3 regions of the Clostridioides sp. LIBA-7678 genome follow, and region 3 is predicted to be linked to each of the others. Evidence: riboswitches for the same ligand, from Rfam matches in the RefSeq annotation. Region 3 holds a riboswitch; each other region holds the start of a gene.
What was found. A riboswitch is a leader RNA that binds a small molecule or an ion and turns the genes downstream of it on or off. The one in region 3 is predicted to bind cobalamin.

Region 1 (4,295 bases), 620 kb from region 3:
AGGATAAGATATAGTCTGTGCTTACATGAAAGTGTAAGAAGTTCATAAGAGAACTGCATAGGTAGTAGCGAACTTATGTGAACGACAACCTCAAAAATGATAAAAGTTAGGACTTACGGTTTTTACATATGTTATTTAGAAATAAATATAAAACCTTCGAAATAATTGTTTTAGATAATTACGTTTGTTAATATTATAATGAGTGATGAAAAATAGAAGTTACTCAGATATGTATATTAATAATCATAAAAAGCAATTAAAGTGAGGTGATAGTAGTGGAAAAAGCTTATAAGTTTAGAATGTATCCAAATAAAAAACAGCAAGAGTTAATTAACAAAACTTTTGGATGTTGTAGATTTGTATATAATAAATATCTTGCTAAAAAAATAGAAGTTTATGAAAACAATAAAGAAACTTTTACTTATAAACTATGTAGTTCTGATTTGACCAACTTAAAAAAAGAGTTAGAGTGGCTTAAAGAACCTGATAAATTTTCACTACAAAACACCTTAAAAGATTTAGAAAACGCATATAAAAAATTCTTTAAAGAAAATGCAGGATTTCCTAAATTTAAATCAAAAAAAACTAATAGATTTTCATATAGAACGAACTTTACAAATGGAAATATTATGCACCTTGGTCAATATATAAAATTACCTAAACTTGGAATGGTTAAAGTAAGGGATAAACAAGTACCTCAAGGAAGAATACTTAATGCTACTATATCCAAAGAACCAAGTGGAAAATATTATGTATCATTATGTTGTACTGATATAGATATTAAAGCATTTGAAAATACTAATAATCAGATAGGTTTAGATTTAGGAGTTAAAGAATTTTGTATCTCAAGTTGTGGAGACTTTATAGAAAATCCTAAGTATCTTAAGAAGTCATTAAATAAACTTGCTAAATTACAAAGAGAATTATCGAGAAAAACAATTGGTAGTTTAAATAGAAATAAAGCAAGATTAAAAGTTGCAAGACTTCAAGAACATATAGCTAATCAAAGGAAGGATTTTCTACAAAAACTATCTACCAAATTAATACGAGAGAATGATATTATTTGCATAGAGGAATTACAAGTAAAGAATATGACTAGAAATAGTAAACTATCTCGCCTAATTTCTGATGTGTCATGGTCAGAATTTATTCGTCAATTAGAATACAAGGCTAATTGGTATGATAGACAAATTGTAAAGGTAGGTAAGTTCTTTGCAAGTTCACAAATATGCAATAAATGTGGGCACAAAAACAAGGAAATGAAGAATTTAAGTATAAGAGAATGGATTTGTCCTTGTTGTAATGAAACTCACGATAGAGATATAAATGCAAGTATAAATATACTAAAAGAAGGACTAAGACTAATAAGAGTTTAAAATAAATAATGTATGTAAGAACCGTAGGAACTATGGGGATAGCCTGTGGAGAATTGGTAAGACATATTTCAGTATGCAAAATTCTATGAAGCAGGAACCCTGTGACTTTAGTCATGGGAGGTTCAGAGAAGAAAATGCTAAAACAAGAGTATACTCTGATTGTGGAACTATATTAGCAAATAGGGCTTGGAGAGTGGGTAGAAGTAATAATAATAAAATATTTTATAAAGATATAGAAAATGAAAAAGGAAAGTATGTTATTGATATATTATTAGATGCAAGTGGTTCTCAAAGTAGAAATCAAGGAAATGTGGCAATTCAGGCGTATATAATTGCAAATGCCTTAACAGAGGTTGGCATACCAAATAGAGTTATGGGATTTTCTAGTTTTTTGGATTATACAATATTAAAAAGATTTAAAGATTATGATGATAGTTTAAAAAATAGTGAAAATATATTTGAATACTTTTGTGCTGGTAATAATAGAGATGGTTTAGCTATAAAATCTATATGTAGTGGTCTAATAAATAGAGATGAAGAAAATAAAATTTTGATAGTTCTTAGTGATGGAAGACCCAATGATGTAAAGATAGGAAAAAATAGTGAGAGAACCTTAAGAGGAGAAAAAGCTTATAGAGGGATAGTTGGTTTAAGAGATACAGCTAATGAAGTAAGAAAAGCTAGGAAACAAAATATATTAGTATTAGGAGTATTCACAGGGAAAGAATCGGAGCTTGAGGCTGAAAGGTTAATATATGGAAACGATTTTATATATTCAAGAGATATAACTAGATTTTCTGATGTGGTTTCGATGTATTTAAAGAAGATAATTAGAAATTAATCAAGATTATAAAAAATAATTTATATACATAAAAATATAAAAATGAATAAAATTTGTAAAAAATGTAGAAATTTTCACAGAAAAGGTATACAATGATTTATATAGAAAATATTTTAAGAATAATTTAAAAATTAAATATATAATATTATAGGTTCTTCAAGCAAGATTAATAGGGAAAAAGGTTAAATTCCTTTACAGCCCCCGCTACTGTGATGCAGACGAAACTTTTGTTAGCCACTATGATGATATACTTTTATATTTCATGGGAAGGAAGAGGAGTAGGAAGAAGCTAAGTCAGGAGACCTGCCTAAAATATTAAAGTAATTTCTTCGGGGATGGAGAAAGTTTCTTATAATAATTATACAGATATGTTCATTTTATGTGTTTGTATTTGGATTGTCGAAAATTAGAAGCCTAGCCATCGAGTTAGGCTTTTTTATTTTTATTTTTAAAATAAATCAGACATATATTATTTATATTTTAATTATTAGAAAGGGAGAGAGGGGATAGTAAAATGAAACAAAATATCAAATTAGGGGTTATAGCTGCACTTATGTTAATCATTTTAACTCCAGTTACATCGAATGCAATGCACATAATGGAAGGATACTTACCAGTAAAATGGTCTATAGCATGGGGAGTTATATTTATACCATTTTTTTTAGTAGGACTAAAATCAATAGGAAAAATAGTAAAGCAAGACCCTAAAAAGAAAGTATTATTAGCGCTATGTGGAGCATTTGTATTTGTATTGTCAGCACTAAAGATACCTTCAGTAACAGGAAGTTGTTCACATCCTACTGGAGTAGGTCTTGGAGCAATAATGTTTGGACCAAGTGTAATGTTTGTTCTTGGAACTATAGTTCTAATATTCCAAGCATTACTATTGGCACATGGAGGAATAACTACTTTAGGAGCTAATGCTTTTTCAATGGCTATTATAGGACCAATTATATCATTCTTAATATTTAAAGCATTAAAGAAAAAAGACGGAAATAATGCAATGCCAGTATTTCTTGCAGCAGCAATAGGAGATTTGGCTACATATACAGTAACTTCGATACAGTTAGCACTGGCTTTCCCAGACCCATCAGGTGGAGTGATGGCTTCAGCAATTAAGTTTTTAGGAATTTTCTTTATGACTCAAATACCAATAGCGATAGCAGAAGGTATACTTACTGTAATTGTATATAATTTAATTACAGAAAATGGAGAAAAAAGCATACTAGAAAATAATGATAAAGGAGTTAAAGCTAATGAGTGCTAAAACAAAGACGAAAACTAATATATTACTACTTTTATTAGTAGTAGCTCTTATCATATTCCCATTACTTGTTAATTCGGGAGCTGAATATGGAGGAGCAGATGGTCAAGCTGAGAGTGAAATTACTAAGATAAATCCAGATTATGAACCATGGTTTAGTAGCCCATATGAGCCACCAAGTGGAGAAATAGAAAGTTTATTATTCTCTGCACAAGCAGCGTTAGGTGCTGGTGTAATAGGGTACATATTAGGTGTTCAAAAAGGAAAGAGAAGTTAATTATGCTTATAATTGATAAATATGCATATACAAATAGATTAAGTAAAGTAAATCCAAATAAAAAAGTAGCCATAGGAGTAATCTTTCTGATTGCTTCTATGGTAATAAAAAATATATTTGTTTTAAGTGGAATTATGATTTTAATGAGTATTCTAGTTGTTTGTGTAGCTGGAATAGATTTAAAGAATTATTTAAAATTACTCAGAATACCAATGTACTTTTTATTTCTTAGTATAGGAATAACTCTTGTAAATATATCTTTTAATAAGGCAGACTTATTATATAGTTTTGAAATTTTTAGTTTCAATGTAGGAATATCAAAAGCATCTATTGACATGTCTATTCATGTATTATTTAGAGCTATGTCTTGTTTGACTTGTGTATACTTTTGTATACTTACAACACCTTTTAATCAATTAATATTCTTCTTTAAAAAAATGCATTTGCCTGATACTTTTGTTGAACTATCAATGTTAATATATAGGTTTATATTCATATTTTTAGAAGAATTTTCAGAAATATATAAGTCACAAGAAC
Region 2 (4,295 bases), 430 kb from region 3:
GATAAAGACCTTAATATAGTAGTTTTTCCAGCACCATTACTTCCTAAAAGGCATAATATCTCTCCATTTTTTACCTCTATATTTATATTACTCACAACTACTTTTTTATTATATCCCACACTTAAATTATTAGTTTTCAACATATCTAAGCCCTGTCCTTCCTTTTCATCAATAGCATTACTACAATTGGTGCTCCTAATAAAGATGTTATTGTACTTATTGGTAACTCTACTGGTGACAAAATTACTCTTGATATCAAATCGCAGAGAGCTGTAACTATACTTCCTAAAAAAATTACCACTGGTATTAGCACTCTATTATCTGATGTCTTAAATATCAGTTTTGAAATTTGTGGTACTGCAAGTCCAATAAATCCTACAGGGCCTGCAAATGCTGATACTATTGCTGCTAGTATACTAGATATAAATACTACCAAAAATCTAAAAAATTTTATATTTATACCAATACTTTTAGCATACTCTTCTCCTAATAAAAAAGCATTTAGAGGTTTTATTATAAAGATACTCATTAAAAGACCTAACATACCAATCAGTATAAGTATCTCTACTTTTTCCCAAGTAAATCCAGAGAAACTTCCCATCGACCAAACAGTAAATTCTTTTAATTTTTCACTATTTGCAAATGATTGTAGTACATTAGTTATACCACTACATACATATCCAGTCATAATTCCTATTATTAAAAGAGTTGTTATATTCTTTACCTTACTTGCAAATAAAATGACTACAGACATTACAATCAAAGCTCCTATAAATGCTGCTACAAATATACTCATTGAAGTTATATTTTCAAATCCTAATGTATATCCACCTAAAATCATAAGCGCTACTGATAAAGTAGAGCCTGAAGATACACCTAATATATATGGTTCAACTATTGGATTCTTAAAAAATATCTGTAGTAAAATTCCTGATACTGCTAAACAAGCTCCACCCACCATAGTTGCAAGTACTCTTGGAATCCTTATGTTGTATATTATTTTATAATGTTCTGTATTATCCATACCTCTTAATACAACATCTATTATTTCTTTAAACTCAATTTTTACAGAGCCAAATGCTACACACACTAAAAAAGTAAGTATCATGCCTATAATTAGTCCTATAAATATTGTAGTATTCTTTATTCTCATTTTATTAATAAAATCCATTTATATACCCCTCTTAACAAATCTATATTAACTAAAATCCATAAAACTCATCTTTTAGTGTCGTATTATATATTATTTATCATAATTTATATAATGTTTAATTTTTTCACCTGTAGTACCTGGATGAAACATCTCAACTAAATCTACTATTAATTCATCAGTCTTATCTACTGATTGATAATAATCTGGAGCAAATACCCACAAGTTACCATTTTTTACAACATCCAAATCAGCCAATACAGGTGCACTAGATTTTATAGACTCTAAGTTTGGTGCATAATCTGAGCTTGATGAGTATACAAATATATCTGCATCCTTTGCAACTTCATGTAGTTGTTCAATACTCACTCTTCCTTCATTTGAATCCATTGAAGCACATGCATTCATTCCACCTGCCATTCTTATCATATTATCTACATATGAATCTTTAGGTGCTACATAAGCATTTCCTTCATATACAGATGCCCATACTACCTTAGGCTTGTTCTTGTTTTTTATCTTTTTACTTACTTCTTCTATCTTTTGTACTGTCTTATTCAATTCACTAGTGGCTATATCTTCTTTATCATAAAACGCAGCTATTAAACTTGTCCATTCCATTCTTCCAAATGGGTTTTGCTCTTTGTATTCATTATCTACAACATAGTTAAGTCCTAATTCTTTTAGTTTATCAATAAATTTTGTATCAGCTTCTGATAGACCACTACTAACTATAGTTAAATCAGGATTTAAGTCTACTATTTTTTCATAATCTGGTGCTAAGTTTGAACCAACATAATGTATCTTTCCGTCCTTCATCAAATCTTTAATTTCTTTGATAGTCCAATACTGTTCCTCTGTCGTTACTGCTTTTATGCTATTTAGCTCACCTATTGTTCTTAGAGAGCAGGCTTGTGTTGTAGATGCTATTAATACATTATCTACAGGTGTTCTAACTATATTAGCATTTTTATACTTTTCAGGAACTTCAATTTTTTTAGGAATTAAAATCAGTTCTCTTTTATCTCCATCAGTTACTTTTTTAATTCCATTCTCTAAGTCTTCAACACTAAATCCACTTGCATATTTTAATTCTAACTTCTTACCGCTACTAACTTGTGCATTCTCTTTATCATTTTTACTACATCCTATAAGACCTCCTACTAAAAGAACTATCATAATACTTAGAAAAAATTGCTTTAAAACATTTACTTTAAATTTCATCTCTTTCACTCCAATATTTTATTTTTATAAGTGGTTAAAAATTTTAATAACATATATTTCTAAAATATATCTCATTAGAATTATATTAAAGTTATCTTTAATAATTATAACCTTTTAATAAAATAAAAAACTTCTCCTAATTTAGAAAGGAGAAGTTTATATATCAATTTTACAAAAAATGAATTGATATTTCATTTTATTATAAATTACAATTTCCACCCTAAATTGAACCTATGTAATACTGGGCAGGTCTCCTGACTCACGGCTTTTCCTCTATCACCCTTCCCAAAATTTTTCATATAAATCTCAGTGGATTTTGATTTCGTATCCGTATACAGTAGCGGGGGCTGTAGTGAACTTGCATCACTTTCCCTATTAAACTAATCTAGTACCCTAGTATTATTTAATTTATTTTTTATTAAGATAATTGTAGTTTATTGTTGGCAACTTTGCAAGGTTGATTTAACATATAAAATAAAGAGTGCCCAAAATGACTATAAAAATCATTTTAAAACACTCTTTGTTTTTTACTATATACTTAATTAAGCAGTTAACATATATTTAATTCATTCATTAATTTTTTAATCTCACATACTTGATTTTCATTTGGTTTTGTAAAAGGAGCAGTCATATAATCACTTACTTGTAATCCCCTTATATTCAGAGCCTTTTTCATTGCTGGTATAAATGGATTTGTTATTAAATAAAAATCCATTGCTTTGTTGATATATTTTTGAATTTCTATAACCTTATCCATATCTCTATTATTATAAGCTTCTGCCCATTTTGAACAAACTTCTGGAATTAAATTTGATAAACCTCCTATACAACCTGCTCCCCCAGACATTAGATTATGTATAAAGTTTTCGTCATAACCACTATATATCTTAAAATTTGGGAACTCTGCTTTCATAGTATTTATTAAATCTCTAGTATGTCCCATTAAAGTTACTGTATCCTTATAACCAACTATATTTTTATGTTTTCTTACAAGTCTTAATGTAAGTTCTGGACTCAAGTCATAACCAGTTCTATCTGGATAATTATATAGATATATTTCAGCTTCTGTATTTTTAGCTATTTCACTATAAAACAACTCAATACTGTCATCATCAAGAGAGAAATAATAAGGGCTTATTATCATAACTCCATCAGCTCCACTATTATGTGCATAATTTGAAAGCTCTATAGACTCTTTTATACTCATACGACTTGTACCTATAAACACTTTTACTCTCTTATTAACATAACTAATTACTAAATCTATAAGTTCTTTTTGCATATCCATAGACATATTAAAGAACTCTCCAGTACTTCCCATTATAACTAGACCATCTACACCTCCATCTATAAGATGGTCATAGACTTTCTTATTTCCTTCTTTATCTAAATTTCCTTCTTCATCAAATATTGTAACCACTGGTGTCAAAAATTCTGCTTTCATAATTTAAACTCCTAAAATTTATTTTAATATGTTCATTTAATACATTCAGGTTTTGCCTTAACATTACCTATATTAAAACATTTATTTAATGTAATTTCTTAAAATTCCAATACTTTCAACCTCACATTCAATTACATCTCCACTACTCATATATCTAGGGGGCGAAAAACCCATACCAACTCCAGAAGGTGTACCTGTAGCTATAATATCTCCAGCCTCTAAAGTCATCCCCTTTGAAAGTTCTGAAACTATGTCTGAAATGTCTGATATGAATAATCTTGTATTAGAATTTTGTCTTTCTTCACCATTTACTCTACTACATACCTTAAGTTTTACAGGAAAAGAAATTTCACTTTTATGTAAGATACATGGGCCTAAAGATGTAAATGTATCTAATCCCTTTCCTCTAAACCACTGAACATGCTCTTTTTGTAACTTTCTAGCAGAAATATCATTTATAACAGTGTACCCAAAGAT
Region 3 (4,295 bases):
TTGTTGTCTTGCCTACTCCACTACTGGTACCTGCAATTAAGATTTTTTTCATAATACACCTCCTACCTAAATTATAAATACAGAATCATTACTATTTCATAATCTCATATATTTTCTCTATATCTAAATGCTCTCTTAAAAAATCAGCCAATTTATCATATTCTTTATCTTTAAATTCACCAAAAGAATTTACCTTGCTTTCTAATTCTTGTAGACCTTTTTTCTTTCTTATATTATTTAAAATTTTCCTTGTGAAACTTATTTCATCAAAGATTCCATGAATATAAGTTCCAATTACAGTACCATCTTTATTTATGCTTCCTTCAGTATAATTCACTTCTTCATCCAGTTTTTTTGTTATCAAATCTAAGCTTCTTATACCATCACCTCGATTTGTAATACCCATATGGATTTCATAACCTTTTACTTTTATACCTTTAAGGTCATTCATATATTCACCATTACATTCAACAATAGTAGCTTCTACTTGTGTGGTAGTTTTTTCTTTCTCAAATATTGTTTCTGTATCTAAGAGACCTATACCATCAACTTCTTCAATTTCACTTTCAACATGATAAGGGTCTCTTAATTTCTTACCTAGCATTTGATACCCACCACATATACCAAATATCAATTTACCTTGACCATGCAAATTTTTAATTTGTGACTCAAGACCACTTTCTCTTATATACATTAAATCATTTATAGTACTTTTAGTTCCTGGTATTATTACCATATCTGGATTTCCTAAAGATTCTCCAAAATCTACATACCTGATGCTTACATCTTCTTGTGTCTCAAATATATTGAAATCTGTAAAATTTGACATGTGTGGAGTTCTAATTATTTCTATGTGTATATCACCTTTATTCATTTTTTTCTTAAATCTAGTAGTCACACTATCCTCATCTTCTATTTTTATATCTGTATAAGGAACTACTCCTATAACAGGTACTTTTATAATGTCTTCTAGCATATTTACTCCATCTTGTAAAAGCTCTTTTTTTCCTCTAAATTTATTAATTATTACACCTTTTACTCTTTTTTTCTCATCTTCATTTAATAAAAGCATTGTTCCTACTAATGATGCAAATACTCCTCCTCTATCAATATCTCCAACTATTATTACAGGTGCATCTGCTATTTCTGCCATACCCATATTAGATATATCTCTATCTTTTAAATTTATCTCTGCATTACTACCAGCGCCTTCCATAACTACAATATCATAAGTTGAATTCAAGCTATCAAAGGTATCTTTCAATATATCTACCAATTCTAGTTTGTAATCATGATATTGGGAAGAAGGCATTTCCCCTATAACTTTACCTCTTACAATAACTTGACTTTTGTTATTTCCAGAAGGTTTTAATAGAACTGGATTCATATCAGCTATAGGCTCTATTTTTGCTGCTTCAGCTTGAAATACTTGTGCTCTTCCCATTTCTAATCCTTCTTTAGTTATAAAGGAATTTAAAGCCATATTTTGAGACTTAAAAGGAGCAACAGTATAACCATCTTGTTTAAATATTCTACACAAACCTGCTACTAAGATACTTTTACCTACGTTTGATGCTGTTCCTTGTAGCATTATTTTTTTCCCCACTTTCTAACCCCTCCTTGCTAAAATTTACTAAAATGCCAATAAAAAAAGTCCTATTGCTTCTAAAGATAGGACTTTTATACGTATTAATTAAAAATCTTTCACCCCGAAGACCTCTTGTTTTAAATTAAATTAGGCAGGTATCCTGGCTTAACTTCATCCTACTTCTATAACCTTCCCATCAAATTGACAGTGGTATTTATAGTTTCGTTGGTTTCACAGTAGCGGGGGCTGCAAAGGCATCTAACCTTTTTCCCTTTTAATATATAATTAAGAACCTAATTTTAATCTAATATTCTATTTTCATTAATATTTTTACAGACATATATTGTAATACTTAATTTTAATTAAATTATATAAAGTCTGTAAAATTCATTTTATCTACTACAGTAAATCCACTATTAATTTCTAAAACTGTAATAGATGCATTATCAATTTTAAAGTTCCAATGATATTTATAACCACCAGAAATCAAATGTGTTATTATATTTCTTATTGTTCCTGCATGAGAACATATAAGTATTGTTTTTATATCTGAATGACTATCATTTTCTAAAAGTATATTATCAATTTCTTTTGCCACTCTTTTATAAGAGTCTATGAGACTTTCTCCATTTGGATATCTATAGTTGTTACCTTCTTCTATCATCTTTTCGAACTCTTTGGGATATTTGACTTTAATTTCTTCAAAAGTTATTCCTTCAAAGTCTCCAAAACTAATTTCTCTTAAAGCTTCTTTTTCTTCTATTTCTATTAATTTTAACCTTGATATCTTTTCTATTGTATCCTTTGTACGTGAAGATGGTGTCGTGTAAATTCGGTCTATATTTTCATTACTTAGGTATTCAGTAATTTTATTTATTTGAATTTTTCCTTCTTCACTGATACAACTATTTATGTGACCTGATAATCTTCCTTTTTTATTATCATTTGTCAATGCATGTCTTATTAGTATTAATCTTATCACATTATCACCACTTTTTAGTTTTAAAAAAACATAAAAATTAACAAATATATATAAATCAAATATACAAGCTCTGAAAGTTCTATTCCACAACCTAATATATCACCTGTTACTCCATCAATCTTTTTATAAATGTGTTTTTTGAATAATATTATAAATATAAAAATTACTATAGCTGAACCTAATATTTTAATCAACACTATATTAGGTAATAAGAATATAAATTTAGTAATAAGAATAACTATTAATGATGTATATACTATAGCTGTTATTAACATATTTGTAGTCAGTTTACCTATAAATAAATTTCCCATTCCTTTTTCTCTTGGTGTCACAGTTTTATATGTCAATAACATTACTCCTAATCTTGCAATCATTGGCATAAATATTATAACCCATAATGAATTATTACTTATTATATTGTATATGAATCCAACCTTTAATAAAAGCACAAACATAATTGCTAAAAGTGAATTTGTACCTAACCTTGAATCTTTCATTATTTCAAGCATTTTTTCTTTATCTCTATAGCTATATATTGCATCAAATGTATCTCCTAATCCGTCTATATGAAGACCTCCAGTAATTAATACCCCAGCTAGAGTTATTATTATAGAAGCTATAAATGGTTCAAATAAAAGCATAGAAATCCATCCTATTAAATAAGATAATACACCAATAACAAAACCTACAAGTGGAAAATACACTATTGATTTATAAAATTCATCATCAAATCCTACATTTAATTTTATAGGTATCCTTGTTAAAAACTGTAGTATTAAAATAAATCTTTTCATAGTCACATACTACTCCTTTATTTTCATAGGTATGCCACTAACTACAAAATAAACTTCATTACTTTTTGATGCTATGTATTGATTTATGCGACCTACAATATCAGCATATATCCTACTAAGTTTATTCCCAGGAACAATTCCCATACCTAATTCATTTGTAACAAATACAAAGTATAGATTTGTTTTTTCTATTTCTTCAATAAGTCTTATAACTTGTTCTTTTATATATTCTTCCAATTTGTTTATCTCTTCTTGAGTAGACTCTTCTATATTTAGATTGTGTTTAAACATTAGATTATTTACTAATAAGGTTACACAGTCTAGTATAACAGTTTCATGTTCTTTGTATAGCTGTCTAATTATGGAATATATATCTTCATATATTTCATATGTATCCCAATTTCTAGGTCTATTTTCTTGATGCTTTTTTACCCTATCTTTCATTTCATCATCAAACGGAATAGAAGTTGCTATATAAGCTGTTTTATTATTCCTATTTAAACATAGCTTTTCTGCAAAGTTACTCTTCCCTGACCTAGCTCCTCCTGTTACCAGAACAATTTCACTCATCAAAACACTCCTACATATTAAATTTTTATGCCTTATCTCCCCATGTCAATTTCATCAAAAGTTGCCATATTCCTATAAGTATAATTTGAAGCTTCTATTATGTTAAATGCTAGAGCAGCTCCACTTCCTTCACCCAACCTCATATCCATATTTAGTAAAGGGTCTAATTTCAATATATCTAAGGCTCTCTTAGTTCCTGATTCTGCTGACATGTGAGATGCTATCATATATTCTCTAGTTTTTGGATTTATCTTATAAGCAATTAGTGCTGCTGCATAAGAAATAAATCCATCAATTACTACTGGAATTCTATTAGCACTACATCCTAATATTACACCTGCCATTGAACCTATTTCAAATC

Region 1: another riboswitch for cobalamin. It lies ahead of ACTG46_RS02150 (energy-coupling factor ABC transporter permease); the one in region 3 lies ahead of ACTG46_RS18235 (cobyric acid synthase).
Region 2: another riboswitch for cobalamin. It lies ahead of ACTG46_RS16380 (ABC transporter substrate-binding protein); the one in region 3 lies ahead of ACTG46_RS18235 (cobyric acid synthase).

The regions. Positions count from the first base shown of each region.
Region 1 is NZ_CP196987.1:380,182-384,476, forward strand. Features, by position in the region: gene tnpB (IS200/IS605 family element RNA-guided endonuclease TnpB) at 267-1,376, shown strand; gene ACTG46_RS02145 (cobaltochelatase CobT-related protein) at 1,462-2,217, shown strand; cobalamin riboswitch at 2,350-2,542, shown strand; gene ACTG46_RS02150 (energy-coupling factor ABC transporter permease) at 2,732-3,484, shown strand; gene ACTG46_RS02155 (energy-coupling factor ABC transporter substrate-binding protein) at 3,474-3,758, shown strand; gene cbiQ (cobalt ECF transporter T component CbiQ) at 3,761-4,295, shown strand, end outside.
Region 2 is NZ_CP196987.1:3,525,887-3,530,181, forward strand. Features, by position in the region: gene ACTG46_RS16370 (ABC transporter ATP-binding protein) at 1-143, opposite strand, end outside; gene ACTG46_RS16375 (FecCD family ABC transporter permease) at 146-1,171, opposite strand; gene ACTG46_RS16380 (ABC transporter substrate-binding protein) at 1,244-2,374, opposite strand; cobalamin riboswitch at 2,602-2,786, opposite strand; gene ACTG46_RS16385 (dihydrodipicolinate synthase family protein) at 2,925-3,818, opposite strand; gene ACTG46_RS16390 (fumarylacetoacetate hydrolase family protein) at 3,900-4,295, opposite strand, start outside.
Region 3 is NZ_CP196987.1:3,959,436-3,963,730, forward strand. Features, by position in the region: gene ACTG46_RS18230 (cobyrinic acid a,c-diamide synthase CobB) at 1-52, opposite strand, end outside; gene ACTG46_RS18235 (cobyric acid synthase) at 92-1,606, opposite strand; cobalamin riboswitch at 1,722-1,900, opposite strand; gene ACTG46_RS18240 (histidine phosphatase family protein) at 1,956-2,570, opposite strand; gene cobS (adenosylcobinamide-GDP ribazoletransferase) at 2,591-3,364, opposite strand; gene cobU (bifunctional adenosylcobinamide kinase/adenosylcobinamide-phosphate guanylyltransferase) at 3,374-3,934, opposite strand; gene cobT (nicotinate-nucleotide--dimethylbenzimidazole phosphoribosyltransferase) at 3,967-4,295, opposite strand, start outside.